3 regions of the Duganella sp. BJB1802 genome follow, and region 1 is predicted to be linked to each of the others. Evidence: predicted binding sites of a transcription regulator. Region 1 holds the regulator's gene; each other region holds the start of a gene.
The links. The regulator HrcA, encoded in region 1, represses chaperone genes, less so after heat shock. The targets are predictions, from matches to a motif close to TTAGCACTCNNNNNNNNNGAGTGCTAA.
Positions count from the first base shown of each region.

Region 1 (10,584 bases):
CGGCAGCTTGTCGTCGACATAGGCCAGCAGCTCGTCGGCGTAGTCGGTGATGCGGGCGTAGTACATCGGGATCTCGCGCTTTTCGATCGGCGCGCCGGAACGCCAGCCCTTACCATCGACCACCTGCTCGTTGGCCAGCACGGTCTGGTCGATCGGGTCCCAGTTCACGGTGCCGGTCTTCTTGTAGATGATGCCTTTTTCCAGCATCTTCAGGAACATCCACTGGTTCCACTTGTAGTATTCCGGCTTGCACGCGGTCATTTCACGCGACCAGTCGATCGCCAGGCCCATCGACTCCATCTGCTCGCGCATGTGGGCGATGTTGGAGTAGGTCCACTGCGCCGGCGGCACGTTGTTGGCCATCGCCGCGTTTTCTGCCGGCATGCCGAACGCGTCCCAGCCCATCGGCATGAGCACGTTGTAGCCGTTCATGCGCAGGTAGCGGTACATCACATCGTTGATCGTATAGTTGCGGACGTGGCCCATGTGCAGCTTGCCCGATGGATAAGGCAGCATCGAACAGGCGTAATACTTCCCTTTCGGGAAACGCGGGTCGTGTTCGACGGCCTTGTAGGCGTCGATGGCTTTCCAGTGCGATTGAGCGGCTTTTTCTACGTCAGCGGGACTATATTTATCTTGCATGATGGTGTGCGGCCAATAAGTGTATATGAACCGGACATTATACCGGTTCAGGGCGCGGTATGAGCGGCCGGGCTCGGCGTGGCGGCGTTCGATTGAGGCGGGACAGTACGGCGGCGCGCGGCTGGGGCTAAATAGCGGGGTTGCGATTGTCAAAAAAGCCACTCCTGAGCCTGCCATGTCCGCCGATCTCCCCGCCGCCATTGAAGCGTTGCGCCGCGCCCATCCCGGGTGCGACTTCCTGCTGGTCAGCGCCAGCATTTCCCGCAAACTGCACCGCGAGCTGTCCAGGCTGATCGCCGGCGGCAAACAGCATGCCGGATGCACGGTCTTTCTCTGCACCATGGGCGGCGACTCGGACGCGGGCTTTCGCATCGGCAGGTGCCTGCAGCAGCACTACGAGCACATCCGGCTGGCGATTCCCTCCTATTGCAAAAGCGCCGGGACGCTGATCGCCATCGGCGCGCATGAGCTGGCAATGGGCGACCTTGGCGAACTCGGGCCGCTGGATCTGCAAATCATGAAGCCATCGGAATTGCATGAAATGGGTTCGGTACAAGACGTGATGCAGGCGCTCAATGCGGTGGAGTTCCATACCCGCGAGGCGTTCATCAAGAACCTGCTCGGCATCCGCAAGCATGGCCGCCTCTCGACCAAACTCGCCGGCAAGCTTGCCGCAAGAGTGACGCAAGGCATCGCCGCGCCGCTTTATTCGCAGATGGATCCGCTGCGAATCGGCGAGATACAGCGAGCAATACGCATTGTCGCGGAATACGGAAAACGGCTAAACGATGTGTGCAACTCGCTTAAGAGCGGGGCGCTTGAACGTTTGGCGAGCACTTATCCTTCTCATCATTTTGTCATCGACCGCAAGGAGGCGGAGGAACTTTTTTCCCAAGTCCACTGTCTCACGCAGGAAGAACTGGCAATCTGCCAAATCCTTGAGGCTTGGTTAGTTGAGCCAATAGAACAGGCGCCAGTTTTTCTGAACGCAGGGCTGGATACCAAGGGAGAAAATCATGAAAGTCAGGATTGGCGTCTCTGAGCTCATTACGCGCCAGGAGAGCTTTCAACGCGCAAGAAGAATGATGGAGTTGCAGATGAGGCAGGCCAGCAAGACCTCGGAAATGATTCAAAGAGCATGGGCCAAGACGGGCTTCCTGGTGGACGAGGACGAGCGGCCGTATGGCGATATCGACGATCCCGAGTCATTCTAAGCAGGCTTGAGGCGAGCCGGCCAGGGACCGGCGCATGGCATACTGCGCGGATGTACTACCGCGAATATCCTCCCCATCCGGCGCTGGCCGCGCACGTCGAGTGCATGTGGGCCGCCCGCGCGCCCGGCGGCGCGCACACGCACCGGGTGCTGCCGGATAATTGTGTCGATATTCTTTGGCAGGACGGCGGCCAGCCAGGCTTCGCGGTCGGCATGATGAGCAGCGCCATCCTGGTCGCCAGCGGCGGGCCGCTGCGCACGGTGGCGGTGCGCTTCAAGCCCGGCGCGGCTGGCGCCTTCCTGGCCGCGCCGCTGCACGCGCTGACCGACCAGCGAGCCGATATCGACCAGCTCTGGGGGCGCAGCGATGCCAAGCGGCTGGCCGACGCCTTGTGGACCTGCGAGCTGTCCGACCGCGAACGCATCGCCTTGATCGAACATCAACTGCTGCGGCGGCTGCGCGATGCCGGCGACGCGACCACGGCGCGCACGGCGGCCGCGCGAGACATCGGCGAGCCCGGCGACGCGGGCGAGCGTTTGATCCACCACGCCCTGGCCGCGTTGGACGCCAGCGGCGGCACTCTGCGCATCGAACAACTGGCGGCGCAGCTGGGCGTGTCGCGCCAGTACCTGGCGACGCTGTTCCGTGCGCGGGTCGGACTCTCGCCCAAGCTGTATGCGCGCATCAGCCGCTTCCGCCGGGCCGCCGCCGCGCTCAAGGCTGCGCCGTCGCCGGACTGGGCGCGACTGGCGCTGGACTGCGGCTATTTCGACCAGTCGCACCTGATCCACGATTTCCAGGAATTCGCCGGCAGCGCGCCGGAGCGCTTCCTGCTGGGCGCCTAGCTTCCATTTTTACAATCGCGCCCGCTGCCGATGTGCCAAGATGGCGTTTTCAACATCTCAGTGGAGACAAGCATGATCAAGGGATTACGCACCGTGGCCTATCCGGTGGCCGACCTGGCGGCCGCCAAGACCTGGTACAGCAAGGTGTTCGATACCGCGCCCTATTTCGACCAGCCGTTCTACGTCGGCTTCAACGTCGGCGGCTTCGAGCTGGGCCTGATCCCGGACGGCAAGCCCGGCCAGACCGGCAGCATGGTCTACTGGGGCGTGGACGACATCGCCGCCGAGGTGGACCGCATCGTCGCCCTGGGCGCCACCGTGCACGGGGCGATCCAGGACGTGGGCGAGAACATCAAGACGGTGGAATTGGCCGATCCGTTCGGCAATCTGCTTTGCCTGATCGACAACCCTCATTTCGATTTGGCAGCGGTACGCTAGCGGATGTGGCAGTATACGCGCCTCCGAAAATGAAAGAGGTCGCACCATGTCCCGCCGTAACGCCAATCTGATCAAGTCGTCCGAGCAAATCGTCCAGGCGCGCGTCGCCGCCCAGCTGGCGGCCGACGTGCTGACCATGATCACGCCGCACGTCAAGGCCGGCGTCAGCACCGGCTACCTCGACAAGCTGTGCAACGACTACATCGTCAACGTGCAGCAGGCGATCCCGGCCAACGTGGGCTACGGCGGCTTCCCGGCCACCGTGTGCAGCTCGGTCAACCACGTGGTGTGCCACGGCATTCCGAAGGACGACCACATCCTCAAGGACGGCGACATCATCAACCTCGACGTCGCCGTCATCAAGGATGGCTGGCACGGCGACACCAGCCGCATGTACTACGTCGGCGAGCCGTCCAAGGCCACCCGCAAGCTGGTCGAGACCACCTACGCGGCGATGTGGGCCGGCATCCGCGCGGTCAAGCCGCGCGCCACGCTGGGCGACGTCGGCTTCGCGATCCAGACCGTGGCCGAGAAGGCCGGCTACAGCGTGGTGCTGGATTACTGCGGCCACGGCATCGGCATGGTCTACCACGACGAGCCGCAGGTGGCGCACTACGGCCGTCCGGGCCAGGGCGTGGTGCTCAAGGCGGGCATGCTGTTCACGATCGAGCCGATGATCAATGCCGGCAAGGCGGCGACCAAGGAATTGAACGACGGCTGGACCGTCGAGACGCGCGACAAATCGCTGTCGGCGCAATGGGAGCACATGGTGCTGGTGACCGAGACCGGCTTCGAGGTGCTGACGCTGGCCCCGGGCGAGACCGGCGCCAAGTCGCAGATCCCGAACGCGGTGCCGGCCGGCGTGGTCAGCGCAGCGTAAGCTTCAGGGCCGGCTTCTCGCCGTAGTCTTCGTAGCGCTCGTTGATGCCGGCCACGCAGTAGGCCACCTCTTCCAGGATGTCGGGCACGGCGGCCTTCATGGCCTCGGCGTTGGTGATGACGATGTCCAGCACCTCGTTCGGCTTCAGGCGGAACTTGCTCATGCCGTCCTCGTCGCGCAGGTAGCTCAGGCAATCGACCCAGGCGTCCATGGTGTTGCCGTAGGTATCGGGGAAGCCCAGCGCGGCCTTGCACGCGGCGTGGAAGCTGGCGAAATCGGTGATCGCCGCGCCGTTCAATTCTGCGGTTGCCATTATTTTTTCTCTTTCCTCGGGTCGGTGACGAACCCTAGTTTCGTTAAACCATGCGACTGCGCGGCGGCCATCACCTGCGCCACCACTTCGTAGCGGGTGTCCTTGTCGGCGCGCAGCTGCAGCTCCGGCTGCGGCTCCAGTTTGGCCGCGTCGACCAGGCGCGCCTCCAGCACGCTGAGCTCGACCGGGTCGTTATTCCAGAAGATCTTGCCGGCGCCGTCGATCGACAGCGTGACCGTGGCCGCCTGCTGCGGATTGGCCTGGGCCTGCGCCTTTGGCAGGTCCAGCTTGACGGCGTTGGTGAACATCGGCGCGCTGAGGATGAAGATCACCAGCAGCACCAGCATCACATCGACCATCGGCGTGACGTTGATATCGGCCATCGGCCCCGGATTGCGGTGGTGGTTGAAGGCACCAAAACTCATGCTAGCTCCCAATAATGGGGTCAAGTCTGACATTCGGACACGGCCTCCGCCGTAGCGGGACGGCCAGGGCAGAGCTCGTGTCCGAATGTCAGACTTGACCCCCGCCCTTAGTCAGGTAGGCGTGCAGGTCGTGCGCGAAGGCGTCCAGTTCGGCCAGGGTCAGCCGGTTGACGCGGTTGAAGCCGTTGTACGCCAGCACCGCCGGGATGGCCACCGTCAGGCCGATGGCGGTCATGATCAGCGCCTCGCCCACCGGGCCGGCCACCTTGTCGATCTGCACCGTGCCGCTGGCCGAGACGTTGGCCAGCGCGTGGTAGATGCCCCACACCGTGCCCAGCAGCCCGACAAACGGCGCGGTGGCGCCGATCGACGCCAGCAGGGTCAGGCCGCCTTCGAGGCGGTTGGTGGAATTCTGGATCGCCACCCGCAGCACGCGGGTGACCTGCGCGGCATGGCCCATCTCGCCTCCCAGCGACGCGCGGCCGCCGGTCTTGAGCTGCGCCGCGCCTTGCTGCGCCAGCGGCAGGAAGACTTGTTCGGGATCGGCCAGCGTCAGCGCGGCCACGCCATCCTGCATCGACGGCGCCTCCCAGAACGCTTGCACGGCCGGCGCGCTGCGGCGGATGCGCAGCGCGGCGTAGGCTTTGGACAGGATGAAGAACCAGCTCACCAGCGACATCGCCAGCAACACCAGCGCCACGATGTGGCTGATGGTGTCGCCCTGCTCCCAGTAGCCGGCCAGGGTGAAGTGGTTGGGCGTCATCAGTTCAGCGCCAGCACGTCGTTCATGTCGTACAGGCCGGTGGCCTTGTCGGCCAGGAAGCGGCAGGCGCGCAGCGAGCCGTGCGCGTAGGTCACGCGGCTGCTGGACTTGTGGCTGATCTCGATGCGCTCGCCGGTGCCGGCGAACAGCACGGTGTGGTCGCCGACGATGTCGCCGCCGCGGATGGTGGCGAAGCCGATCGACGACGGGTCGCGCTCGCCGGTCACGCCCTCGCGCGCGTAGACCGCGCAATCCTTGAGGTCGCGCCCGAGCGCGTCGGCCAGCACTTCGCCCATCTTCAGCGCGGTGCCGGACGGGGCGTCGACCTTGTGACGGTGGTGGGCCTCGATCACTTCGATGTCGTAGCCGACCGCCAGCGCCTTGGCCGCCTGCTGCAGCAGCTTGAGCGTGACGTTGACGCCGACGCTGAAGTTGGGCGACATCACGATGGCGGTCTTCTTGGCCGCTTCGGCAATCGCCGCCTTGCCCGCTTCGTCGAAGCCGGTGGTGCCGATGATCATCTTGATGCCGTGCTCGGCGCAATACGCCAGGTGGGCCAGCGTGCCCTCGGGGCGGGTGAAGTCGATCAGGTACTGCGCGCCGGCCAGGCCCTTGGCCAGGTCCGACTCCACCGGCACGCCGGCCGGCTTGCCGAGGAAGGCGGCGGCGTCGCCGCCGATGTTGGCCGAGCCCGCGCGGTCCAGCGCGCCGGACAGGCGGGCGTCGGGCGCGTCGAGCACCGCTTCGATCAGGATGCGGCCCATGCGGCCGCCGGCGCCGGCGATGGCGATGTTCAGGTTGCTCATGCGTGTGTCCTCGTGCTTATTTCTTGTCGTTGCTCACCGTCACGCCAACCGGCGAGGCGGCGGAGTTGTCGGCGCCGGCCGGGATAGTCGCGGTGTTGCCGACCGGACGCGCGTCCGGCGTGTTCAGGTCCTTCTTGATCTTGGGCGCCGGGCCGGCGATGCGGGCGATGTAGTCTTTTTCGGTCGGCAGGTTGCCGCCTTCCCAGCGCGCCACCTTGCCGTCCTTGTCGAAGAACACGATCACGCGGCTGGTGGTGATTTCGCCGTTGCCCTTGGCCATGCGGAACGCGTAGTCCCAGCGGTCGGCGTGGAACGGGTCGGCCAGCAGCGCGGTGCCGAAGATGAAGCGCACCTGCTCGCGCGTCATGCCGGTCTTGAGCTGGGATAGCATCTCCTCGGAGACGAAGTTGCCCTGCTGGATGTCCGGACGGTACGGCGAGAAGAACCACATGAACTTCTGCAGCTTGGTGATGGTGGTGGTTTGCGCGCCCTTGCTGGCGTCGAGCGTGGTGCCGGTCTCCTTGACCTCGTTCGATTTCTCGCCCAGCGTGGTGTTGGACGCGCAGCCGCCCACAGCCAGCGCGACGCAAACGGCGCCGGCCAGCAGCGGGGCGCGGCGGGTGAAACGGTGCAACAAAGACTGCGATAAAGCCTGGGTGACGCGCATGGTTGTCCTCAATCTGATCGAGCGGAAGTGCCGAAAAACGCTATATCATAAAGCACAAGGTGCGACATGGGGCTGCGCGGGCACTCCGGGAGAGCGCATTATCCAGCAAAACGGCGAGTATGTCCTTGTTTTATAAAGATTAATTGTAAAACATTGCAATTGTAAATTTCACGCCGGCGGCGCCGCGCGGCGCGCAGGGTGCGGTGGCGGCCGGAGTGCGTTAAACTGTCGCCTAGCTATCGCCAACCACTCAAAGAGCCGCCATCATGAGCAACACCCCCACCGACCTGAAGGCCAGCGGCCTCAAAGCCACGCTGCCCCGCCTCAAAATCCTGGACATCTTCCAGAACAGCGAAGTGCGCCACCTGACCGCCGAGGATGTCTACAAGATCCTGTTGGCCGAAAATATGGACGTGGGCCTGGCGACCGTGTACCGGGTGCTGACCCAGTTCGAACAGGCCGGCCTGCTCAACCGCAACCACTTCGAGACCGGCAAGGCCATCTTTGAATTGAACGAGGGCTCGCACCACGACCATCTGGTGTGCCTGGACTGCGGCCGCGTGGAGGAATTCTTCGACGAGGAAATCGAGACGCGCCAGCAGGTGGTGGCCAAGGAGCGCGGCTTCAAGATCGCCGAGCACGCGCTGGCCATCTACGGCAACTGCACCAAGACCGCCTGCCCGCACCGTCCTTGACTCAATTATGGCTGAGCGCGTTCGATAGCAGCTTGGCCGTGATGTCCACAATCGGGATCACCCGCTCGTAGGCCATGCGCGTCGGCCCGATCACGCCCAGGGTGCCGACGATCTTGCCGTTGGCCGTGTACGGCGCGGTCACCACGCTCATCTCGTCCATCGGCACCAGGCTCGATTCGCCGCCGATGTAGATCTGCACCCCGCTGGCCTTGCTCGACACGTCGAGCAGCTGCATCAGCCCGGTCTTCTGCTCGAACATGTCGAACATCTGCCGCAGCGACGTCATGTTCGACGACAGGTCGCTCACCGACAGCAGGTTGCGCTCGCCCGAGATGACCATGTCGTCCGAGCTGTCGGCCATCGCCTCGCTGCCGGCCTCCACCGCCGCCTGCATCAGCCGGCCCATGTCGTCGCGCAGCTGGCGCACCTCGCTCTGCAGCCGGTGGTGCACCTCGTCGAAGGCCAGGCCGCCGTAGTTCTGGTTGATGTAGTTGGCCGACTGCACCAGCTGCGCCGGGCTGTAGTCGACATCGGTCAGCAGCAGCCGGTTCTGCACGTCGCCGGTCGGGCCGACGATCACCAGCAGGATGCGCTTCTCCCCCAGCCGTAAAAACTCGATCTGCTGGAACACCGATTCGCGCCGCGGGCTGAGCACCACGCCGGCGAACTGCGACAGCGACGACAACATCTGCGCCGCGTTGGCGATCATCTTGTGCGGCTGCGGCGCCTGCAGCCGCATGCGCCCCTCCACCGACTGCTCGTCGAGATGCTGCACGGTGAGCAGCGTGTCGACGAAGATGCGGTAGCCGCGCGGCGTCGGCACGCGGCCGGCCGAGGTGTGGGGACTGGCCACGTAGCCCAGTTCCTCCAGGTCGGCCATGATGTTGCGGATGGTGGCCGGCGACAGGTCCAGTCCGGAGATCTTGGACAGGGCGCGCGAGCCCACCGGCTGGCCGTCCGCGATGTAGCGTTCGACGAGGGCCTTGAGCAAGGTTTGTGCGCGTGTATCGAGTTGCATGTTCATTCACTGATGATATTTCTGCTTATTATGCACGCTCCGCGCCGGACGGGGGCCGCAGCGTGGCGTCAATGCTGCATTTGCGCACGAACCCATGCCAGAAGTTCATCAAAACTGGCGCAGGTGGCGTCCGGCGCGATGCCCGCTTCGTGCTGCGCGCCCCGGCGGTTCATCCACACCGCCCGCAGGCCGGCGCCCTGCGCGCCCTGCACGTCCAGCCGCAGGTCGTCGCCGACGTAGACCGCGTCGCGCGGCGCCACGCCCATCGCCTCGCAGGCGGCCAGGAAGATGGACGGGTCGGGCTTGGCGCGGCCGAAGCGCGACGAGGCCAGCACAGTGTCGAAATGGTGGTGCAGGCCGATGACTTCAAGGTCGGCGTTGCCGTTGGTGATCACGCCCAGGCGCAGCATGGCCTGCAGCGCCACCAGCGCGGCCGGCACCTCGCCGAACGGCGTGACGGCGTTGCGCTGCACGTGGAAGTGGCGCATGGCGCCCTCGATGTGGGCGGCGTCGGCGCCGGCCTCGGCGAAGGCCTGCTCCAGCGCCAGGCGGCGCAGCCGGTACAGGTCGACCACCAGTTCGGGCCGCTGTTCCAGCAGGGCCATGCGGCGCGCGCGCAGCGCCTCGATGGAATAGCGCTGGGTCACCTCGGGCGCGTGCTCGGCCAGCCAGGCGTGCCAGCTGGTTTCCGCCGCCGCGATCACCGGGCCGATCGGCCACAGGGTGTCGTCCAGGTCGAACAGCAGGGCGTGGGGGCGGCGTGGGGTCATGGCGGGCAAACGAAAATGAAAGATGCGATATTGTCGCACCGATTGCCGCCCGGCGAGGGCGTGGTAAATTACCGGATTGCCCCGCTGGAGAACCCGTGCCCTCGACCACCCTCGCCACCATCCACCGCCGCCGAGCGCCGCGTCCGGCAGGCGCCCTATCAGCGGCCCTGTCGGCCGCCCGATCAGCCGCGCTGTCGGCCGCCGTGCTGGCCGCCCTGCTGGCCGGCTGCGCCACCGTCGGCCAGCCGCCGGCCTTCACCTCCTTCGTGGTGCTGAGCGAAGGCGGCGCCGCCGTGGCGCGCGTGCTGATCGACGCCCCGACCTGCCCCGACATCGTGGTCGACGGCCAGCCGCGGCCGATGACGCTGCGCGCGCCGGCCGCCACATTGCCGCTGCGCCCGACGGCCTCGGCGCCGGCCGACTCCAAGCCGGCCGCCTTCCCGCTGCTGACCTGCGAGGCCGCGCTGCCGGCCGGCGGCCATCCCCGGGCCAGCGTGCTGGGCCGCGCGCTGCCGCAGCCTGTGGCCGCGCCGCGCCGCATCGTCGTCATCGGCGACACCGGCTGCCGCCTGCAAAAGAGTTCCAACAGCTACCAGGCCTGCAACCGCGCGGCCGACTATCCGTTCGCCGCCATCGCGGCGGCCGCCGCCGCGTGGGGCCCGGAGCTGGTGGTCCACGTCGGCGACTACCACTACCGCGAGAACGCCTGCCCCGACGGCGACGCCGGTTGCGCCGGCAGCCCGTGGGGCTACGGCTGGGACGCCTGGAACGCCGACTTCTTCGCGCCCGGCGCGGCGCTGCTGCGGGCGGCGCCGTGGATCATGGCGCGCGGCAACCACGAGAACTGCCAGCGCGGCGGCCAGGGCTACTGGCGCCTGCTCGACCCGCGCCCGCTGGCCGCCGGGCGCGACTGCAACAACGCCGCCGACGACGCCCTCGGCAACTACAGCGCGCCCTACGCCGTGCCGATCGGCCAGGACACCCAGCTGCTGGTGCTCGACACCGCCAACACCACGTGGAAGGGCTTCAAGCCGGGCGAGCCGGGCTACGACGCCTACCGCACGCTGTACCGCCGGCTGGACGCATTGGCGCGGCAGGCGCCGCGCAA
Region 1 covers NZ_JABWEF010000001.1:1,238-11,821, reverse strand. The annotation lists gene leuS (leucine--tRNA ligase) at 1-642, opposite strand, end outside; gene HUX88_RS00075 (hypothetical protein) at 818-1,684, shown strand; gene HUX88_RS00065 (AraC family transcriptional regulator) at 1,907-2,701, shown strand; gene HUX88_RS00060 (VOC family protein) at 2,774-3,139, shown strand; gene map (type I methionyl aminopeptidase) at 3,186-4,019, shown strand; gene HUX88_RS00050 (barstar family protein) at 4,006-4,332, opposite strand; gene HUX88_RS00045 (biopolymer transporter ExbD) at 4,332-4,757, opposite strand; gene HUX88_RS00040 (MotA/TolQ/ExbB proton channel family protein) at 4,846-5,520, opposite strand; gene dapB (4-hydroxy-tetrahydrodipicolinate reductase) at 5,520-6,326, opposite strand; gene HUX88_RS00030 (outer membrane protein assembly factor BamE) at 6,343-6,993, opposite strand; gene fur (ferric iron uptake transcriptional regulator) at 7,260-7,688, shown strand; gene hrcA (heat-inducible transcriptional repressor HrcA) at 7,690-8,706, opposite strand; gene HUX88_RS00015 (HAD family hydrolase) at 8,775-9,476, opposite strand; gene HUX88_RS00010 (metallophosphoesterase) at 9,572-10,584, shown strand, end outside.

Region 2 (10,584 bases), on a different contig from region 1:
ACTACCGACGCTTCTTCGCCGGCGTTTTGCACGATCATGCGCAGTGGCTCTTCCATCGCGCGCAGGACGATCTTGATGCCAGCTTCCTGGTCAGGATTGTCGCCTTTGACGTTCAGAGCGGCACGAGCGCGCAGCAGGGCTACGCCGCCGCCTGGCACGATGCCTTCTTCCACGGCAGCGCGGGTAGCGTGCAGTGCATCTTCAACGCGGGCTTTCTTCTCTTTCATTTCGACTTCGGTGGCTGCGCCAACCTTGATCACGGCAACGCCGCCGGCCAGCTTGGCCACGCGCTCTTGCAGTTTTTCACGGTCGTAGTCCGAGGTCGCTTCTTCGATCTGCACGCGGATTTGCTTGACGCGGCCTTCGATGCCTTCAGCACGGCCAGCACCGTCGATAACGATGGTGTTTTCCTTGCCGATTTCGATGCGCTTGGCCTGGCCCAGTTCTTCCAAGGTGATTTTTTCCAGGGTCATGCCGACTTCTTCAGCAACCACTTGACCGCCGGTCAGGATCGCGATGTCTTCCAGCATGGCCTTGCGACGGTCGCCGAAGCCTGGGGCCTTGACTGCGCAGGTTTTCAGGATGCCGCGGATGTTGTTCACAACCAGGGTGGCCAGTGCTTCGCCTTCGATGTCTTCCGCGATGATCAGCAGTGGACGGCCAGCCTTGGCGACTTGTTCCAGTACCGGCAGCAGGTCGCGGATGTTGGAGATCTTCTTGTCGCACAGCAGGACGAATGGATTGTCCAGAATCGCGACTTGCTTCTCTTGGTTGTTGATGAAGTATGGCGACAGGTAGCCGCGGTCGAACTGCATACCTTCAACGATGTCCAGCTCGTCGTTCAGCGACTTGCCGTCTTCCACGGTGATGACGCCTTCCTTGCCGACTTTTTCCATCGCTTCAGCGATACGGTCGCCGATCGACGAATCCGAGTTGGCGGAGATCGAACCAACCTGGGCGATTTCCTTGGTGGTGGTGCATGGACGGGCGATGATGGCGATCTGCTCGACGGTGGCGGCAACCGCCTTGTCGATGCCGCGCTTCAGGTCCATCGGGTTCATGCCGGCGGCAACGAACTTCATACCTTCGCGCACGATGGCTTGTGCCAGCACGGTCGCGGTGGTGGTGCCGTCGCCGGCGTTGTCGCTGGTGCGGGAAGCGACTTCCTTGACCATTTGCGCGCCCATGTTTTGCAGCTTGTCTTTCAGCTCGACTTCCTTGGCGACCGATACGCCGTCCTTGGTGACGGTCGGGGCGCCGAAGGAGCGCTCCAGCACAACGTTGCGGCCTTTAGGGCCCAGGGTGACTTTGACTGCGTTGGCCAGGACGTTGACGCCTTCAACCATTTTGGCGCGCGCTGCGTCGCCGAAAATTACTTCTTTAGCTGCCATGTTGTTTCTCCAGAATTAGGTGAGTACTAGTGCAAACGTGCGTGTCAATTATTTGACGACGATTGCCATGATGTCTTCTTCGCGCATGACCATCAGCTCCTGGCCATCGACCTTGACGGTCTGGCCGGCGTATTTGCCGAACAGGACACGGTCGCCCACTTTGACGTCCAGCGGACGGACTTTGCCATCTTCCAGAATCTTGCCATTGCCGACGGCGAGCACTTCGCCTTGATCCGGTTTTTCAGCAGCCGCATCAGGGATGATCAGGCCGGACGCAGTTTTGGTTTCCTGGTCGAGGCGTTTGACGATTACGCGATCGTTCAAAGGGCGAAGGTTCATACAAAACTCCTTAAATTAACAATGGAACAGTTTGTTGCCACACCAATAAGCTTGCTGTGGCGGAAAGTTTGGCCGAGAGCGCTGTTAGCACTCCCTTGGAACGAGTGCCAATTATAGGGACGACACTGCTGTATTTCAAGACGCAACACTTGTGCGTGCACAAATAAGCACAAAAATAATGTTGATACGTCCCTAAAAAGTAATGTTTACATATTGTGTATAGAAGTTGACAACGTCTATACAAGCTCCTAACATTGCAAGGCTGCAAATAGAGACTGTGTGAGATTTTTCAATATTCTTTTTTTAAGGACTATGGAAATGGCAGATCAAAAAGAGGCAAAACTGTTCGCATTCAAGCTGGCTGCGAAACAGGAGAACAAACCTGCGGAACAATGGAAAGTCCGCGACGGCGTTGCCGTGGCCGGCTGCACCGGTCCGGTCGACTTCGACAACTACCGCGACTACAACGAATTCACTCATCGCGGCGACAAGGGCATCTACTGCTAAGTACTGGCCCGCCAACGAAAGCCTTGCTCCGTCAGCAAGGCTTTTTTGTTTTACGCCCAGTCGCGGAGTCCTCGATGAGCAAGACGATTTTAATTATCACCAACAGCCAGGATCTGCACGCCGACCTGGTCGCCGCCAGGCTCACGGCCGGCGGGCACCCGCTGTTCCGGCTGGACCTGGACCGCTTCCCGCGCGACTTCCAGACCTGCCAGCGGCATGCCGGCGGCGCGCTGCACAACAAGATACGCCGCCGCAGCGACGAGCATTGGCTCGACCTGGCCGAGGTGGGCGCGGTCTGGATACGCAAGCCGGGCGAATTCACCTTCCTCAGCGACGAGCTGGCGCCGCAGGAACTGGCCTACGCCAGGCAGGAGGCGGAGCACGCGTTGTTCAGCCTGCTCTACACGCTGGACTGCTACTGGGTCAGCCACCCGCTGGCGCTGCGCGGCGCGCAGTGGAAGGGCGAGCAGCTCAAGCGCGCCGCCCGCATGGGCTTCCTGGTGCCGGACTCGCTGACCACCAACGCGCCGGATGAGGTGCTGGCGTTCAAGCACGACCTGGCCGGCGACATGATCTTCAAGTCGCTGTCGGATCCGATGCTGGCCGGCGGCGAGCTGGAGCCGGAGCAGCGCAGCAACGGCGGGCTCGGCACCACCATCGTCGACGACGACATGCTGGGCAACGTCGAGGCGGTCGGCCAGTTGCACTGCCACTTCCAGCGCTACATTCCCAAGCAATACGAACTGCGGGTGACGGTGATCGGCGAGCGCGTGTTCGCCGCCAAAATCCACAGCCAGGACGACGCCCGCACCGCCGTCGATTCGCGCGACATGTCGGCGCCGATCCGCTACGAGGCGGCGCAGCTGCCCGACGAATTGCGGCGGCGCTGCGTGGCCTTCGTGCGCAGCTACGACTTGCACTACGGCGCGCTGGACCTGATCGTCACGCCCGGCGGCGAGGTGGTGTTCCTGGAAAATAACCCGGCGGGCCAGTTCCTGTACATCGAACAATTGATACCGGAGTTTAAGATGATCGACGCCATGGCCGAGACGCTGGTGGAGGGCGCGCTATGCCACTAGAGCACAGCGCGCTCGCCGCCCACATCCGCGAGTTGGAGGCCGTGCGCGACAGCCGCGTGCTGGTGCTGGCCGCGTCCCAGCTGGAGATGGAATTGCTGCCCGCGCTGTACGAACGATGCCGCGACCTGGCCCCGGCGCGGCGGCTGGACGTGGTGCTGCACGGACGCGGCGGCGTGGTGCAGGCCGCGCGCCGCATCGCGCTGCTGCTGCGCGCGCAGGCCGAGCAGCTCTGCTTCATCGTTCCCTACCACTGCGAATCGGCGGCCACGCTGCTGACCCTGTGCGGCGACGAGATTATCGCCGGCCCGCTGGCGCTGTTCTCGCCCATCGATCCGCTGCTCAACGGCGCGGACGGCACGGCGTTCTCCGGGCTCGACATCCAATGTCTCGGCGACATGGCGCAGCAGTGGTTCGGCGTGCCGGCCGACGAGGCGCGGCAGCAGGCGCTGGCGCTGCTGGGCGGCAGCGTGTTCCCGGCCAGCCTGGGGGCTTTCTACCGCAGCACGCTGGAGCAGAAGCAGATCGGCGAGCAGCTGCTGGCCTTCCACCTGCCCGGCGAGGACGCGGCGGTCCGCAGCCGGCTGGTCGGCCAGCTGATGGCCGGCTACCACTCGCACAACTACGCGATCACGCGCGAGGAGATGGCGGCGTTGGGCCTGCGCGTGCGCGGCGACGCGGCGGTCGAACGGCCGGCGTGGGAGATCTCGCGGCTGCTGCAGGGCCACATCGGCGGCGGCCAGCGCGCCAGCGAGGAGGCGCCGTGGTGCGACGCGCTGTTCGCCACACGCTACGGCGCCAGCGAGCGCTGCCGGCATCCTGGCGGCCTGGCGCCGTCGTGGAACGTGGAGCGCTATCCGCGATGAGCACCGGCCAATTCCTCGGCGAGATCCTGCGCTACTTTGTCGCGCTGCTGATGCTGGCGGCCGCCACCGCCAAGCTGCGCGACCTGGCCGGCTTCCGCGATAACCTGGCCAGCCTGTTCGGCATGGGGCCGGCGCTGCGCGCGCTGGCGGCCCCGGCGGTGGTGGCGGCGGAACTGGCGGTGGCCGCGCTGCTGCTCGGCGGCCTGGCGCGCGCCGGCTTGCTGGCCGCGTTGCTGATGCTGGGCGTGTTCACGGCGCTGGTCGGCTACAAGTTCTATACGCAGAGCGTGGTCCGCTGCGGATGCTTCGGCGAGGCCGAGCGCTCGCTGTCTGGCCTGGACCTGCTGCGCAACGCGCTGGTGATGGCGGCGATCGGCGCCGGCCTGGCGCTGCCGGCCGGGTTCGCACCGCCGTGGCACGTCGCGGTGCTGGCGGCGTCGCTGGGCTGCCTGGCCTGCGTCGTCGCCGTGCACTTCCACGAGATCGTCCACTTATTGAGTCCAAGCGATGGATAGCCAGATCCTCTACCTGACCCTGGCGCTGCTGGCCCTCGGCCTGGCGCTCAATATCAAGCTGACGCTGTCGGTGCTGCACACCACGCGGCGCGAGCGCGACACGCTTGAAGCGTTGCCGCCGGGCGCGCCCGTGCCGGCGGTGCCGGCGCGCGCGCTGCGCGGCGGCGTGGTGCATCGCCTGGGTGCCGAAGGGCAGGCGGCGGCGCTGCTGTTCTTGTCGAGCAAATGCCCGAAGTGCAAGACCAAGCTGGCCGAGATCGGCGGCATGCTGGCGCCGGCCGAGCAGGCGGGGCTGGACATCTGGATCGTCAGCCACGAGCCGGCCTGGCGCCTGCGCCAGTTCCTGCGCGGCTTCCCGCTGACGCGGGCGCTGCGGGTAACGATGCGCGACTACCGGCTGCTCAATCCCACGCTGGCCTCGCCGGCCTACATGATGGTCAATCATGAGGGCGTGCTGGAAGCGTCCGGCATGATCGGCGACGACAACTGGCTGGAGTTACGCGCACAGCTCGTCGACTGCGTGGCCGAGACCGCAGCGGAGGGCGCGCCATGAACTTCGAGCCCCATCTCGAACGGCTGCGCCTGATCTATCCGGTGCGGCGCCAGGTCGGTGCGGCGGTGTTCTTCATGGGCCTGGGCGTCTTGATCCAGCTGGTCTTCCCCAAGGGCGTGGCCTACTTCATCGACCACGTCCAGGAGCTGCGGCTGGAGACGATCTCCGCGCCGGTGGTCGGCCTGGGGTTGCTCTGGCTGCTGGTGCAGGCCGCCGCGTCGACGCTGCGCTACTACTATTTCGAACTGGCCGGGCACCTGATCATCAACGGCGTCCGCCGCCGCCTGTTCGATGTGCTGATCAACCAGCCGGTCTCCTTCTTCGACCGCCACCACGTGGGCGAGATCACCAGCCGCCTGAGCGGGGACGTGCAGTCGCTGCACCAGTCGCTGACCATGGGCGGCGCCAACTCGCTGCAGTCGCTGTTCATGTTCGGCGGCGGCGTGGCGATGCTGCTCTACATCTCGCCGCTGCTGAGCGTGATGCTGCTGGTCTTCGTCCCGGCCAGCCTGTACTTCGGCAAGGTGTCGGGCGCGAGCCATCGCGACTACGCCAAGGCGGTGCAGGCCTGCATGGCCGACAGCGGCCGCGTAGCGCAGGAGCACTTCGCCCATGTGCGGCTGGTGCACGCGTTCAACCAGCAGGGCGGGGCGTCGGCCAGCTATGCCGAGGCCTGCCGCCGCCTGCTGGAGCTGTCGATGGCCGGCACCCGGCGGCAGTCGGCGTTTCGCGCCGGCCTGTCGGTGCTGGACTTCGGCGCCTTGCTGTGCGCGCTGGGCCTGGGCGCCTACCTGATCGGCAAGCGCGCGCTGTCGGTCGGCGACCTGATGGCGTTCGTGATCTACTCCAACATCGTCACGCAGGCGGCCGGCGCGCTGAGCGAATCCTGGAACATGTGGATGCGCAGCATGGGCGCCACCGACCGCATCTTCGAGATCATGCGTACGCACCGGCCGCCGCCGGCGCCGCGTACGCAGGCGCCGCTCACCGGCCGGCTCGGTTTCGAGGACGTGGTGTTCAGCTATCCGGAGCGGCCCGGCGTGCGGGCGCTCGACGGCGTCGGCTTCGGCATCGCGGCCGGCGAGAAGGTGGCGCTGGTGGGCGCATCGGGCGCCGGCAAGTCCACCGTCGCCGCGCTGGTGCTGGGGCACTATCAGCCGGACGGCGGGCGTCTGCTGTTCGACGGCTTGCCAGCCGCCGGACTGGACCTGGCCGCCATCCGGCGCGGCATCGCGGTGGTGGAGCAGGAGCCGTCGCTGTTCTCGGGCAGCATCGCCGACAATATCGCCTTCGCCGTGCCGGAGCGGAAAGTCCCGCTGGAGGAGGTGATGGCGGCCGCGCGGCTGGCCCACGCGCATGAGTTCATCCAGGCTTTCCCGCAGGGCTACGACACCGTGGTCGGCGAGCATGGCGTGCAGCTGTCCGGCGGGCAGAAGCAGCGGATCGCGATCGCCCGCGCGCTGTTGCGCGATCCGGCCATCCTGATCCTGGACGAGGCGACCAGCGCGCTGGACGCCTCCAGCGAGCAGCTGGTGCAAGGCGCGTTGGACCGATTGATGGCCGGCCGCACCACCATCATCATTGCCCATCGCTTTTCCACCATCGCCAAGGCCGACCGCATCCTGGTGCTGGAGCAGGGGAGGCTGGTGCAGCAGGGCAGCCACGAGCAGCTGGCGCGGCAGCTGGACGGCGCGTATTTCAAACTGGTCAAGGATCAGATGTTCGCGCCCAGGCCGGAGGCGCCGCTGCCGGCGTGACGGCGCGGGGGCGTTCTGGCGGCCGGCAGCGTCAGGCGGAAGCGCACCTGGCCGGGATTGGGGTCGGCCAGCGCCAGGGTGCCGCCGTGGGCCGTGGCGATGTCGCGCGCCAGCGACAGGCCCAGGCCGACGCCCGGCACGCGCCGCTGGTGCGACTGGTCGGCGCGGTAGAAGCGGTCGAACAGGCGGTGCCGGTGCTCGGGCGCGATGCCGTCCGAGGCGTTGCTGACGTCGATGCGCCATTGCCCGCTCTTGCATCGCGCCGACAGCGCGATCCAGCCGCCCGGCTGGCCGTACTTGATGGCGTTGCTGACCAGGTTGTGCAGCACCTGGCGCAGCAGCTCGGCGTCGCCGCGCACCGCGATGCGGTCGGGCAGCTCAAGCCGCACCGGCCGCGCGTCGTCCAGCAGGCCGATGTCCTCGGCCAGCTCGTCGAGCGCCGGGCGCAGGTCCAGCGGACACATGGGGATGGCCAGCTGGCCGGCGTCGGCCCGCGCCAGCAGCAGCAATTTGCGCACGATGCTGTCGAGCCGCCGCACCTCGTCGAGCATGTTGGCCAGGCCTTCCTCCAGCACCGGGTCGGCGCCGGCGCGGGCGAAGCTGCGTTCGAGCTCGCCCTGCAGGATGGTCAGCGGCGTTTTCAATTCATGCGCGGCGTCGCCGGAGAAGCGGGCCGCCTGCAGGAAGCTGCGCTGCAACCGGTCCAGCATGCCGTTGAACACGCTGACCATCTGGGCGAACTCCAAATCCTCCTCGGCGGCCGAGACCCGCTGGTCCAGGTCGCTCGCGGTCAGGCGCACCATGACGCCGGTCAGGTGCTGCACCGGCCGCATGGCGCGTCCGGCCAGGTACCAGGCCAGCGCGCCCATGGCCACGGCCAGCACGCCGATGGCCGCCGCGAAGCGGACCAGGCTGGCGCGCACCTGGGCGTCCGACAGGCTGCGGTTGACCGCCACCCAGATCGTGACCGGGCCGTGCGTGACGCTGCCGATGCGCCAGCTCTGGCCGGCGCCTTCGACGGTGTGCAGGCCGGGGCCGCTCGGAGGGGCGGCGTCGCCGAGGATGCGTTGCCAGGCCGGGCTGCGGTAGCGCGTGCCCTGGCCGGCGTCGTCCACCCGCAGCAGGGCGTAGGTTTCCGGCCCGATGCCGGGCGGGGCGAAGCCGCCGAAGCTGGCGTTGAGCTGGGCGTCGGTGGCCGGCCACAGCGCCTGCGGCGTGGCCTGGAAGCCGGGGCCGGCCAGGTGGGCCGACAGCATGTGGTCGATGATGGCGGCGCGCCGCTGGACGATGGTGTAGCTGGCCATGACGTACAGCAGCACGATGGCGGCCAGCGCGGTCAGCGTCGAGCCGAGGGCGATGCGCAGCCGGAACGAGCGCAGGCGCGGCCAGCGCGCCCTCACGCCGGGGCGTCCGGCTGGCGCAGGCGGTAGCCGACGCCGCGCACGGCCTCGATGGCCACGCTGTCGGGCAGGTCGAGCTTCTTGCGCAGGCGCTGGATGCACACGTCCACCATATTGGTCTGCGGCTCGAAGTCGTAGCCCCACACATGTTCCAGGATCTGGGTGCGGGTGTAGACCCGGCCCGGCGAGCGCAGCAGGTATTCCAGCAGGTTGAACTCGCGCCCGGTCAGCTCGACGGCGCGGCCGTCGACGTCGGCCACCCGGCTCAGGCGGTCCAGCCGCAGCGGGCCCAGGGTCAGCACGCTCTGCCGCTCGCCGCTGACGCGCCGCAGCAGCGCGTGGATGCGCGCCACCAGCTCCTCCACGTAGAAGGGCTTGGCCAGGTAGTCGTCGGCGCCCAGGTTGAGGCCCTGCAGACGGTCGTCCAGTTCGTTGCGCGCGGTCAGCAGGATGACCGGCACGTTGCGGCCCTCGCGCCGCATGGCCTTGAGGATGGACAGGCCGTCGCGGCCCGGCACCATCACGTCCAGCAGCACCACGTCGTACTCGCGCGACAGCGCGTAGTCGTAGCCAAGATTGCCATCTTCGCAATGGTCGACCAGGAAGCCGTGTTCGCGCAGGCCGGCGCACACGAAACTGGCGATACGTTGTTCATCTTCTACTAAAAGCGCTTTCATATGGGCATTGTCCGGGCTGGCCCGGCCGCCGTCAATGGCGGGTTTAGCGCTTTTATTACAGCTTTGTAATCGTTGTGTTTGCCATCCTGTCATTTTCCCTTGATTTAATGCAAGCGTACCAAACCATAACAAGGGGTAAAGATGAGTATCGGCAGCTGGTTCAAAAAACACGTGGAAAAGCCCATCGTCAGCGTGGTCGACAAGGTCGGCGACACCATCAAGGACATCGGCAGCGACCTGAACGGCATCGGCGACGCCTTCGACGTGGTCGGCAACGACATCACGGCGGCGGCCAAGAGGATCAGCGAACTGGGCTACACCAAAAAGAGCCTGGGCAACGGCGACAACAACTACACGGCCAGCTCGCTGGGCGCCAACATCATCCACGGCGACGGCGGCAACGACACCATCACCGTCACGGCCGGCGCCTACAACAACCTGTACGGCGACGACGGCAACGACACCATCGTCGTGCGTGTGGGCGGCTACAACCGCATCGACGGCGGCAACGGCGACGACACCATCCGCGTCGAGGTTGGCGTCTACAACAAGATCAGCGGCGGCGCCGGCAACGACTCGGTCACCGTGTCGGCCGGCGCGGCGGCCGACGTCGACCTGGGCGACGGCAACAACAGCCTGTCCATCAACAGCGCCTACAACGAGATCACCGCCGGCAACGGCAACGACCGCGTGACGGCCAACGGCGGCTGGAACAAGATCGACGTCGACGGCGGCGACAACACCATCACCGCCAACGGCGGCGCCAACACCGTCAGCACCGACAGCGGCAACGACAACATCACCGTCAACGGCGGCGCCAACAAGGTCAACGCGGGCGACGGCTGGAACGTCATCAACGCCGGCGGCGCCTCCAACGTCATCAACACCGGCAAGGACGCCGACACCGTCACGGCCGACGGCGCGAGCAACGTCATCAACACCGGCGGCGGCGACGACCGCATCACCGTCAAGGCGGCCAGCAACGTGATCGACGCCGGCGAGGGCACCAACACGGTGACGGCCGACGGCGGCAACAACCACATCACGGCCGGCGCCGGCGACGACACCATCAAGGCCAACGGTGCGGCCAACGAGGTCAAGGCTGGCAACGGCAACAACAACGTCACGCTGAACGGCGCGGCCAACGTGGTGAGCTCGGGCTCGGGCGCGGACACGGTCACCGCGGCCGGCGGAGCCAACGTCATCGGCACCGGCGCCGGCAATGACCAGGTGCAGGCCACCGGCGGCGCCAACGTCATCAACGCCGGCAGCGGCAACGACACCGTGGTGGCGCTGGGCGGCGCCAACGGCATCACCGCCAGCGACGGCAAGGACAACATCGTGGCCGGCGGCGGCGCCAACGTGGTGATCGACGACGGCGGCAACAGCAACATCGTGCTGGGCGGCCTGCTGAACATCGCCTACACCGGCGGCAGCGGCAACAAGGTGGCCGCGCTGGGCGACAGCAACGCGCTGGTCAGCAACCAGGGCGGCAACATCGAG
Region 2 covers NZ_JABWEF010000017.1:111,061-121,644, reverse strand. The annotation lists gene groL (chaperonin GroEL) at 1-1,391, opposite strand, end outside; gene groES (co-chaperone GroES) at 1,440-1,730, opposite strand; gene HUX88_RS24225 (hypothetical protein) at 2,049-2,237, shown strand; gene HUX88_RS24220 (RimK family alpha-L-glutamate ligase) at 2,312-3,316, shown strand; gene HUX88_RS24215 (hypothetical protein) at 3,307-4,179, shown strand; gene HUX88_RS24210 (MauE/DoxX family redox-associated membrane protein) at 4,176-4,694, shown strand; gene HUX88_RS24205 (redoxin domain-containing protein) at 4,687-5,247, shown strand; gene HUX88_RS24200 (ABC transporter ATP-binding protein) at 5,244-7,004, shown strand; gene HUX88_RS24195 (ATP-binding protein) at 6,962-8,404, opposite strand; gene HUX88_RS24190 (response regulator transcription factor) at 8,401-9,081, opposite strand; gene HUX88_RS24185 (S-layer family protein) at 9,223-10,584, shown strand, end outside.
Region 2: a site for HrcA is predicted at 1,815-1,841, ahead of groES (co-chaperone GroES). Genes of this name have one in related genera too.

Region 3 (10,584 bases), on a different contig from region 1:
TGCTGATGATGGGCCTGAAAAGCTTCGTGATCGAGCTGGTGGCGCCGCTGACCGCGCTGATCGGCGAGGCCTGGGCCAGCGGCGCGCTGGCCACCTTCGAGGAACATCTGTATACCGAATCGCTGACGGTGGTCATGCGCAGCGCCATCTTCGCCATGCCGCAGGCCAACGCCAGCAACCTGGGCGCGCCGCGCCTCATGCTCACCACCCTGCCGCAGGAGCGCGACGGCCTGGGCCTGCTGATGGCCGAGGCCATGTGCGTGGCCGAGGGCGCGCACTGCATCTCGCTGGGCGTGCAGACGCCGCTGCTCGACATCGTCGAGGCGGCCCGCGTGCAGCGCATCGACATCATCGCGCTGTCGTTCTCGGTGGGCATGAACGCGCGCCAGGCGCTGGACGCGCTGGCCGAGCTGCACACCCGGCTGGGCGGCGGCACCGAGCTGTGGGCCGGCGGCGGCAACGCCGCGTTCAAGCGGCGCCGGCCGCCGTACGTGCGGGTCTACGCGCTGTCCGACATCAGCGCCGCCATCGCCGACTGGCGCCAGCGCCACGCCGCCGCGGCCGGCTGAAAATCTTGTCATTCCGGTAGCATGGCCGGGCGGGGGCGCCGCGCTCTGGTAAAATAGCGGCATTTTTCCCCGTGTCCGGCGCCGCCGGCCATCCGCTTGAAGCGCCCCCAACCACATGTCCATGTTTAGTTTCTTCAAGAAAAAACCCGTCGCCCCCGCAACGCCGCCGACCGCCGCCGCTACTGCCGCTACCGCTGCCGCCGCCCCCGCCATCGAACCGTCCGCCCCGCCCGCGCTGCCGGATCTGCCGGATCTGCTGCCGATCGAGGAGCCGGCGCCCAAGCTGTCGTGGATGTCGCGCCTGAAGGCCGGCCTGTCCAAGACCTCGAACAACCTGTCGATCCTGTTCGTCGGCGCCAAGATCGACGACGATCTGTACGACGAGCTGGAGGCGGCCCTGCTGATGTCCGACGCCGGCGTCGACGCCACCCAGTACCTGCTCGACGCCCTCAAGCAAAAGGTCAAGGACGACAAGCTGCTGGACGCGGCCGCCGTCAAGGCCGCCCTGAAGCAGCTGCTGATCGAGCTGCTGACCCCGCTGCAGCGCCCGTTCGAGCTGGGCCGCCACCAGCCGACCGTGATGATGATCTCCGGCGTCAACGGCGCCGGCAAGACCACCACCATCGGCAAGCTGGCCAAGCACATGCAGACCCACGGCCAGTCGGTGCTGCTGGCCGCCGGTGACACCTTCCGCGCCGCCGCCCGCGAGCAGCTGATGGTCTGGGGCCAGCGCAACAACATCACCGTGATCTCGCAAGCCTCGGGCGACCCGGCCGCCGTGTCCTTCGACGCCGTGCAGTCCGGCAAGGCCAAGGGCCTGGACGTGGTGATGATCGACACCGCCGGCCGCCTGCCGACCCAGCTGCACCTGATGGAGGAGCTCAAAAAGGTCCAGCGCGTCATCGGCAAGGGCATGGAAGGCGCGCCGCACGAGACGCTGCTGGTCATCGACGGCAACACCGGCCAGAACGCGCTGGCCCAGGTCAAGGCCTTCGACGACGCCCTCAAGCTGACCGGCCTGGTGATCACCAAGCTCGACGGCACAGCCAAGGGCGGCGTGCTGGCCGCCATCGCCCGCGTGCGCCCGGTGCCGGTGTACTTCATCGGCATCGGCGAGAAGATCGAGGACCTGCAGCCCTTCGTGGCCGCCGAGTTCGTTGAAGCCCTGCTGGGTTAAGCCAGGAATCGCGCCCGCCATGATCGAATTCCGCAACGTCTCGAAACAATACTCCCCCGACGCGACGGCGCTGCGCGACGTCTCGTTCACCGTGGCCAAGGGCGAGCTGGTGTTCCTGGCCGGCCCCTCGGGCGCCGGCAAGTCCACGCTGCTCAAGATGATCGCCGCGGTCGAGCGCCCCAGCGCCGGCCAGGTGATCGTCAACGGCCAGGACATCGCCCGCATCAAGCCGGCCGCCGTGCCGTTCTTGCGGCGCAACCTGGGCCTGATCTTCCAGCAGCAACGGCTGCTGACCGACCGCTCCATCCTGGCCAACGTCATGCTGCCGCTGCTGGTGACCGGCGCCTCGCGCGCCCAGGCCGAGCAGCGCGCCCGCGCCGCCCTCGACAAGGTCGGCCTGCTGGCGCGCGCCGACGCCCAGCCGCTGGCCCTGTCCGGCGGCGAGCAGCAACGCGTGTCGATCGCGCGCGCCATCGTCAACCGCCCGCAGGTGATCCTGGCCGACGAGCCGACCGCCAACCTGGACCGCGCCAGCGCCAACCAGGTGCTCGACGCGCTCAAGGCCTTCCACTCGGTCGGCGTGACCTGCCTGATCTCCAGCCACGACGAACAGATGCTCGACGCCGCCGCGCGCGTCATCCATCTCAAGCACGGTCAGCTGGAGGTGGCGGCATGACGCTCTGGTTCCGGCAACACCGCTACGCCCTGGCCGCGGCCCTGGTGCACCTGCGCCGCTCGCCCGGCGGCTTCTTGTTCAACATCCTGGTGGTGGCGATCGCGCTGGCGCTGCCGTTCACCGGCGTCACCCTGCTCGACAACGTGCGCCCGATGTCCGAGCAGCTCTCGGTCGATCCCGAGATCAGCATCTTCCTCAAGCAGGACACCCCGCGCGAGCAGGCCGAGGCGCTGGCCGTGTCGCTGCGCCAGGCGGTGCGCGACAAGCAGGCCAAGATCGTCTTCACCCCGCGCGAAAAGGCGCTGGAGCAATTGAAGGACAAGAGCGGCCTGGCCGACGTGCTGACCACGCTGGGCGAGAACCCGCTGCCCGACAGCTACGTGCTCAAGCTGGACGCCTTCCGCAACGCCCAGGCCGGCGGCGACGTCGACCAGCTGGCCGCGCAGATCCGCGTCCTGCCCGGCGTCGACACGGTGCAGGTCGACTCGGCCTGGGTCAAGCGCCTGGCCGCGCTGCTCAACGTGCTGCGCCTGGCGCTGCTGCTGCTGGCCGCCACGCTGGGCACGGTGGTGGTGGCGGTGATCTTCAACACCATCCGCCTGCAGGTGATGACCCAGCGCGAGGAAATCCTGGTGTCCAAGCTGATCGGCGCCACCGACAGCTTCATCCACCGCCCCTTCTACTACACCGGCGCGCTGCTGGGCCTGTGCGCGGGCGGCGTGGCGCTGGGCGCCGTGTCACTGGCGCTGCGTCCGCTCAACGTGGCGATCGCCGAATTCGCCCGGCTGTACGCCTCCGAGTTCCAGCTGGCGCCGCTGCCGCCGCTGGCCATGGCCGGCCTGCTGGCCCTGTCGGCCGGCCTCGGCCTCATCGGCGCCCTGCTGTCCGTGCAGCGCCACCTGTCCCGCCTCAACTGATCCCTGATCCCTTTCCGTGCGCCCCCGCACGGAAGGGTTGCCCCCCGCCGAATTAGCATTAAGCCCGGCCTAAGCTCCAACGCGCATGCTGCATTAATCAGATGCCATGATGCCTAAAAACGTCATAGTATTTTTACTATCAAAGCGATTAATATCCGATGATTGGCACTCAACCAAGGAGAGTGCTAATATACGTGAACTGAAGAGCAAACAATTCTCTACAGAACCAAGAATCGTTAAGAACAAGCAACATCATCGAGCGAAGGAATGAACATGACTATGTCCGCACCGACTGCATTGGTCCCCGCCACCAATCGCGCCCTGGGACTCGGGTTCACAGGCAACCTGGGCAACCTGGACGCCTACATTTCGGCCGTCAACCGCCTGCCGATGCTGACGCACGACGATGAAATCTCGCTGGCCAAGCGCCTCAAGGAAAAGAACGACCTGGGCGCCGCGCAGGAGCTGGTGCTGTCGCACCTGCGCCTGGTGGTGTCGATCGCGCGCGGCTATCTGGGCTACGGCCTGCCGCACGCCGACCTGATCCAGGAAGGCAACATCGGCCTGATGAAGGCGGTCAAGCGCTTCGACCCGGACCAGGGCGTGCGCCTGGTGTCGTACGCGATGCACTGGATTAAGGCCGAGATGCACGAGTACATCCTGAAGAACTGGCGCCTGGTCAAGGTGGCCACCACCAAGGCCCAGCGCAAGCTGTTCTTCAACCTGCGCAGCCACAAGACCGGCCTGGACGCCATGACGCCGACCCAGATCGACAGCCTGGCCAAGATGCTGGACGTCAAGCGCGAGGAAGTGATCGAGATGGAAACCCGCCTGAGCGGGCGCGACATCGCGCTGGAATCGCCCAACGACGACGAGGACGACAAGTTCGCGCCGATCGCCTACCTGTCGTCCGAGGCCAGCGAGCCGACCCGCGTGCTGGAGGCCGAACAGGTGACCCGCCTGCAATCGGAAGGCTTGGAGGAGGCGCTGGGCAAGCTGGACGCCCGCTCGCGCCGCATCGTGGAAAGCCGCTGGCTGGCCAACGACGACGGCTCCGGCGCCACCCTGCACACGCTGGCGGAGGAATTCGGCGTCTCGGCCGAGCGCATCCGCCAGATCGAAGTGGCCGCGCTGAAGAAAATGAAGGGCGCGCTGGCCGCCTACGTATAAGGCGCCGCGCCCTGAGGAAAGCCCCGTCCGGGGCTTTTTTTACGCCGCCAGCGCCTGCGCCAGCAGCTCGCCGACCAGCTGGTTCAGGTCGGTGTCGCCCTCCTTCGCCCTGGCGTGCAGCCGCTGCACCAGGTCGCCGTTGAGCTTGACCGCGAACGGCACCAGTCCGAGCGCCTGGTCGCGCTTGCGCTGTTCCCGTTTGTCGACCACCTCGGCCACCTTGCCGAAGCTGGCGGCGCCAGGGGCGGACATCTGGCCCATTAATTTTTTAGCGTCGCTTTTCGCCATGCCGGTCTTTTTCATTTTGTTCGATCAATGTGATTCAGGGCCCCCATTCTACGGCACATAGTTTGACCCAGCGCTGTAAAGCTGCGGTTCGTGCGACATCGACGTGATCTTTTTGCTAAGCTTGCCGTCTACTCTGAAGGAAGAGGATGCCAATGAAATCCACACTCACCAGGCAGTTGATCATCCTGCCGCTGCTGGCGGCCGTGCTGGCCATGCTGCACGCCTGCGGCTCCGCGTCCGCCGTCGGCCGCCCCGCCGCCGCGCCGCAGCCGTTCGCCCAGACCTATGTGCTGACGCAGGGCGCCAGCGTGGCCATCGCGCCGGCCGCCGCGCCCGGCATCAGCGGCGCCACCGCCGGCGCGCCCAGCCTCAAGCTCGAGCGCGTCAACGACAGCCGCTGCCGCGTCGGCGCGGTGTGCGTCTGGGCCGGCTACATCAGCTACAGCTTCGCGCTGACCGCCGCCGACGGCACCACCAGCAACTTCGTGCTGTCCGACAGCATGCCCAACGCCCGCCCCAGCGTCACGCAAAACGGCCTGACCTTCACGCTGACCGGCGTCGAACCGCAGGCGGTCCCCGCCAAGAATGAAGCCACGCCGGATTATCGGGTAAGCTTGAGGGTGAGCAACGCCCCCTCATCCTAACCCGGACCCCGCGCCCCCATGACCCTGTCCCGACGCCCCGCCCGCACCGTTCTCGTTTCCACCATCATCCTCACGCTGGTCCTGCCGCCGGCGGCCTGGGCCAAGACCCCGGTCGCCACCGGCAGCGGCGGCGCGGTCGCCACCATCAGCGAGCCCGCCTCCAAGGCCGCGCTGGCCATCCTCAACCAGGGCGGCAACGCGGTCGACGCCGCCGTCGCGGCGGCCGCCACCTTGGGCGTGACCGACCCGTTCAGTTGCGGCATCGGCGGCGGCGGCTTCATGGTCATCTACCTGGCCAGGGACAAGCGCGTGATCACCGTCGACCACCGCGAAACCGCGCCGGCCAGCTTCACGCCCACCGTATTCCAGCAGGACGGCAAGGAAATGGACTTCGACACCGTGGTCGCCAGCGGCATGTCGGTCGGCGTGCCGGGCACCGTGCGCGGCTGGCACGAAGCGCTGGACCGCTACGGCTCGATGTCCTTCAAGCAGGTGCTGGCGCCGGCCATCGCCGTGGCCAGCGAGGGCTTCCCGGTCAACGCCAACTTCTCGCGCCTGGTCGAGGAGAGCCAGGCCAAGTTCAGCATGTTCCCCGACACCGCCGCGCTCTACCTGCGCAACGGCAAGGCCATCCAGCCCGGCAGCACCCTGCGCAACCCCGGCATGGCCAAGGCCTACCGCGAACTGGCGGCCGGCGGCGTCAAGGTTTTCTATGAAGGCAAGATCGGCCGCGCCGTGGTCGACGCGGTCAACCAGCCCAAGGTCGCCAGCGGCGTGCAGGTGCGCGCCGGCCGGATGACGATGGCCGACCTGGCCAACTACGAGGCGCGCCTGCGCCAGCCGGTGCACAGCACCTACCGCGGCTACGACCTGTACGGCATGCCGCTGCCGAGCAGCGGCGGCATCGCCATCGCCGAGGCGCTCAACATCCTCGAAGGCTACGACCTCAAGGCCATGCCGAGGGACAAGGCCGAACACCTGTACCTGGAGGCCAGCCGCCTGGCCTTCGCCGACCGCAACGCCTACCTGGCCGATCCCGAGTTCGTCGAAGCGCCGGTGGCCGGCCTGCTGAGCAAGGACTACGCCGCCCGCCGACGCGAGCTGATCAACCCGGACCAGGCCAGCGTGCAGGCGCCGGCCGGCGATCCATATCCATTCCAGAACGACCCGAGCGTGCCGCTGCGCCCCAACGCCAACAAGCTGCTGGCCGAGGGCGCGCACACCACCCACCTGACCGTGTCGGACAAGGACGGCAACATCGTCTCCTACACCTACACCATCGAATCATGGGGCGGCAGCGGCATCGTGGTGCCGGGCTACGGCTTCCTGCTGAACAACGAGATGACCGACTTCAACTTCTCCGGCCCCGCGCCCAACGTGCCGGAAGCGGGCAAGCGGCCGCGCAGCAGCATGTCGCCGACGCTGGCGTTCAGGAACGGCAAGCCGGCGTTCTCGATCGGCAGCCCCGGCGGCGCGACCATCATCACCACCGTGCTGCAGACCATCTTCAACTACGTCGACCTGGGCATGAGCATGCCGGACGCGCTCAACGCGCCGCGCCTGTCCGAGCGCAACGGCATGGCCACCGACGTCGAGCCGGGCTTCGCCGGCACCGCGCAGGCCGGGGCGCTGGAGAAGCGGGGCCAGCACTGGAACAAGCCGGAGGAAATCGGCGCCGCCAACGCGCTGGTGTTCAACCCGGACGGCACCGTCACCGCCGTCAGCGAAGGCCGGCGCCACGGCGCCGGCAGCGCGCTGGTGCAGAAGTCGGCGCACTAGCGCGCCCCCGCAACAGCTAGCCCGGATTGCGCCGCAACTCGCTGTCGCTCAAGACGTAGTCCGGGTTGTCGGCCAGACGCTCCACCGCCAAATCCACAAACGCACGGGCGCGCGCCGGTTGTGAAGTCTTGCTGCCGAAGTAGACGAAGTAACCGGCGATGTCCGGCATGTGCTCGGCCAGGATGGGAATCAAGCGCCCCGCCCGGATGTACGGCGCCGCCGTGACGCCGGCGAGCTGGCCCAGCGCCTTGCCCGCGAGCACAGCCTGGAGCTCGAACAACTCATCGTTGCTGCACAGCGCCGGCACCACCGGCTGGTCCACCGTCTGCCCGTCCAGCTTCACATGCCACGGCACCACCTTGCCCGTGCCGGGATGGCGGAAAGCGCTGCAGCGATGCGCAGCCAGCGCCGCCAGGGTCTCCGGCACGCCATGCCGCCCGAAATAGGCCGGCGCGCCGCAGATCACCATCTGCAACGGGAACAGCCGGCGCGCAATGACGCCCTCGTGGGGCGATGCCGCCAGGCGGAATCCTACATCGACGCGGTCCTCCACCCAGTTGCCGACGCGATCCTCCAGCAGCACATCGGGCTGGATGCCAGGATGCATGTCGCAGAACTCCTCGACCAGCCGCCAGAGTACCGGCTGGAAGGTGGTCCGGGGACCGGCGATGCGCAACGGCCCGGCGAATTCGTCCTTTGCCGTCCGGGCGTTGGCCAGCGCGCGCTGCATGCCGAGCACGGCCGGCTGCACCTCCTCGAGCAGGCGCAGCCCCGCGTCGGTCAGCGACATCACCCGCGTCGTCCGATGGAACAGGCGCGCGTCCAGATGGGACTCCAGCTGGGCCAGCGCCTTGCTCGCCGCCTGCGGGCTGATGCCCAGATCCTGCGCCGCCTTGCGCAGGCTGCCCAGTTCCGCCGCCCTGATGAAGGTCGTGATAGACCGAAGCTCGTTGATCGCCATAAAGGGCATCCTCCCTCCCCGATTATCCCCAATTGAATGCGGATAAATCAACCGGTTTATCACTATTCAGATGTCGGTTGTTTGTCTAAAGTGAATCCAGACCAACCACCGAAGGCAGCGCCCCATGAAACATGTCACCCTGAACAACAATCTGCAGATGCCCCTGGTCGGCTACGGCGTGTTCCAGATCGCCGACGCCAACGAGTGCCAGCGCAGCGTCATCGACGCCATCGACACCGGCTACCGGCTGATCGACACCGCCGCCTCCTACATGAACGAGGAAGCCGTGGGCCTGGGCCTGCGGGCAAGCGGCGTCGCGCGCGAAGAGCTGTTCGTGACCAGCAAGCTGTGGGTCCAGGAGACCGGCTACGAACGCACGCAGCAAGCCATCGAGAAATCGCTGCGCCGGCTGCGGCTCGACTATCTGGACCTGTACCTGATCCACCAACCCTTCGGCGACGTCCACGGCTCGTGGCGCGCCATGGAGGACGCCTACCGCAGCGGCAAGGTGCGCGCCATCGGCGTCAGCAACTTCCAGCCCGACCGCCTGATGGACATCATCGCGTTCAACCAGATCGCGCCCGCAGTCAACCAGATCGAGGTGAATCCCTTCCAGCAGCAGCTCGAGAGCGCAGCCTTCATGAAGGAGGTCGGCGTGCAGGCGGAAGCCTGGGCGCCCTTTGCCGAAGGACGCAACGGCCTGTTCCAGAACGCCGCGCTGCTGGCCATCGCCGCGCGCCACGGCAAGACGGTGGGCCAGGTCGTGCTGCGCTGGCTGGTGCAGCGCGGCATCGTGGCCCTGGCGAAGTCGGTGCGCAAGGAACGCATGGCCGAGAACATCGCCATCTTCGACTTCGAACTCGACGACACGGACATGGCCGCCATCACCGCGCTCGACACCAACACCAGCAGCTTCTTCTCGCATCGCGATCCAGCCATCGTCAAGTGGATGTCCGAACGCAAGCTGGACATCTGAGCGCAGGCCATGCACAACACCGCCGCCCTTGCGCCGACGCGACACGCCAACATGGTGCTGGCCATCATCGTCGCCAGCTACCTGATGATCGTGGTCGACATCTCCATCGTCATCACCGGCCTGCCGCGCATCCAGGCCAGCCTGGGCTTCAGCGCCGCGCAGCTTTCGTGGGTGACCAACGCCTATACGCTGGCCTTTGGCGGCCTGCTGTTGCTGGGCGCGCGGGCGGGCGACATCCTGGGCCGGCGCCGCATGTACATCGCCGGCCTCGCGCTGTTCACCCTGGCCTCGATGGCGATAGGCATGGCGCAGTCGGCGCCGTGGCTGCTCACGGCCCGCGCCATCCAGGGCGTGGGCGCGGCGGTGCTGGCGCCGTCCACGCTGGCGTTGCTGTCCACCCATTTCGCCGAAGGGCCGGAACGCACGCGCGCCCTGTCGATGTATGCCGCGGCGGCCGGCGTGGGTGCCACGCTGGGCCTGGTGCTGGGCGGCCTGTTCGCCGACCTGGTGTCGTGGCGGGCGGGGTTCTTTGTCAACCTTCCCATCGGCCTGCTGCTGATCGCCGCCGCGCGACGGCATATCGTGGAAACGCCCATGCATCCCGGCCGCTTCGACATGGCGGGCGCGGCCTGCTCCACCGCCGGCATGAGCGCACTGGTCTACGGCCTGGTGCGCGCGGCGGAGGCCGGCTGGCATGACGCCTTGGCGCAAGCCTCGCTGCTCGCCGGCGTGGCGTCGACCATCGTCTTCGTCGTGATCGAACGCCACGTCCGGCAGCCCATCCTGCCGCTGCGCTTGCTGGCCAGCCGCGCACGCGCGGGAGCGTATCTGTCCCGCATGCTGTTCCTCGGCGGCGCGGTGGGCTTCTGGTTCTTTTCCACCCAGTTCCTGCAGGGCGTGCTGCATCTGCGGCCGATGCAGGCCGGCCTCGCCTTCCTGCCGGTCACGCTGCCCAACTTCGCCTCGGCGATGGCCGTCCCCAGGCTGGCGCGCCGCTTCGACGCCCACTGGCTCATCCTCGCCGGCTTGTCGCTGGGCGCCGCCGGCCTGTTCTGGCTGGGCCATGCCGACGCCGGCGCCGGCTACTGGACGGACGTGGCGCCTCCCATGCTGCTGATCGGACTGGGCCAGGGCTTGCTGCTGGGTCCCTTGACCGCCGCCGGCGTGGCGGGCGTTGCGCGCGACGATGCCGGCGCCGCCTCCGGCCTGGTCAACGTCGCCCATCAACTGGGCGGCGCCTTGGGGCTGGGCTTGTTGGTGCTGGTGTTCTCCAGCGCCGCTCCTGCCGCCCTCCATGACAGCCAGGCGCTCGCGCATCGGATAGCGGCGGTCATGAACGCCGCCGGCCTGCTGCTCGTGCTGGCGATGATCGTGTCCTGCGCTGTCATCGTCCTGCCCCATCGCAAAATCAAATCGCAGCGGCAGGA
Region 3 covers NZ_JABWEF010000003.1:211,705-222,288, forward strand. The annotation lists gene HUX88_RS06345 (MerR family transcriptional regulator) at 1-569, shown strand, start outside; gene ftsY (signal recognition particle-docking protein FtsY) at 691-1,746, shown strand; gene HUX88_RS06355 (cell division ATP-binding protein FtsE) at 1,766-2,422, shown strand; gene ftsX (permease-like cell division protein FtsX) at 2,419-3,339, shown strand; gene rpoH (RNA polymerase sigma factor RpoH) at 3,619-4,509, shown strand; gene HUX88_RS06370 (hypothetical protein) at 4,549-4,812, opposite strand; gene HUX88_RS06375 (hypothetical protein) at 4,950-5,441, shown strand; gene ggt (gamma-glutamyltransferase) at 5,460-7,220, shown strand; gene HUX88_RS06385 (LysR family transcriptional regulator) at 7,237-8,181, opposite strand; gene HUX88_RS06390 (aldo/keto reductase) at 8,306-9,157, shown strand; gene HUX88_RS06395 (MFS transporter) at 9,167-10,584, shown strand, end outside.
Region 3: a site for HrcA is predicted at 3,502-3,528, ahead of rpoH (RNA polymerase sigma factor RpoH). Genes of this name have one in related genera too.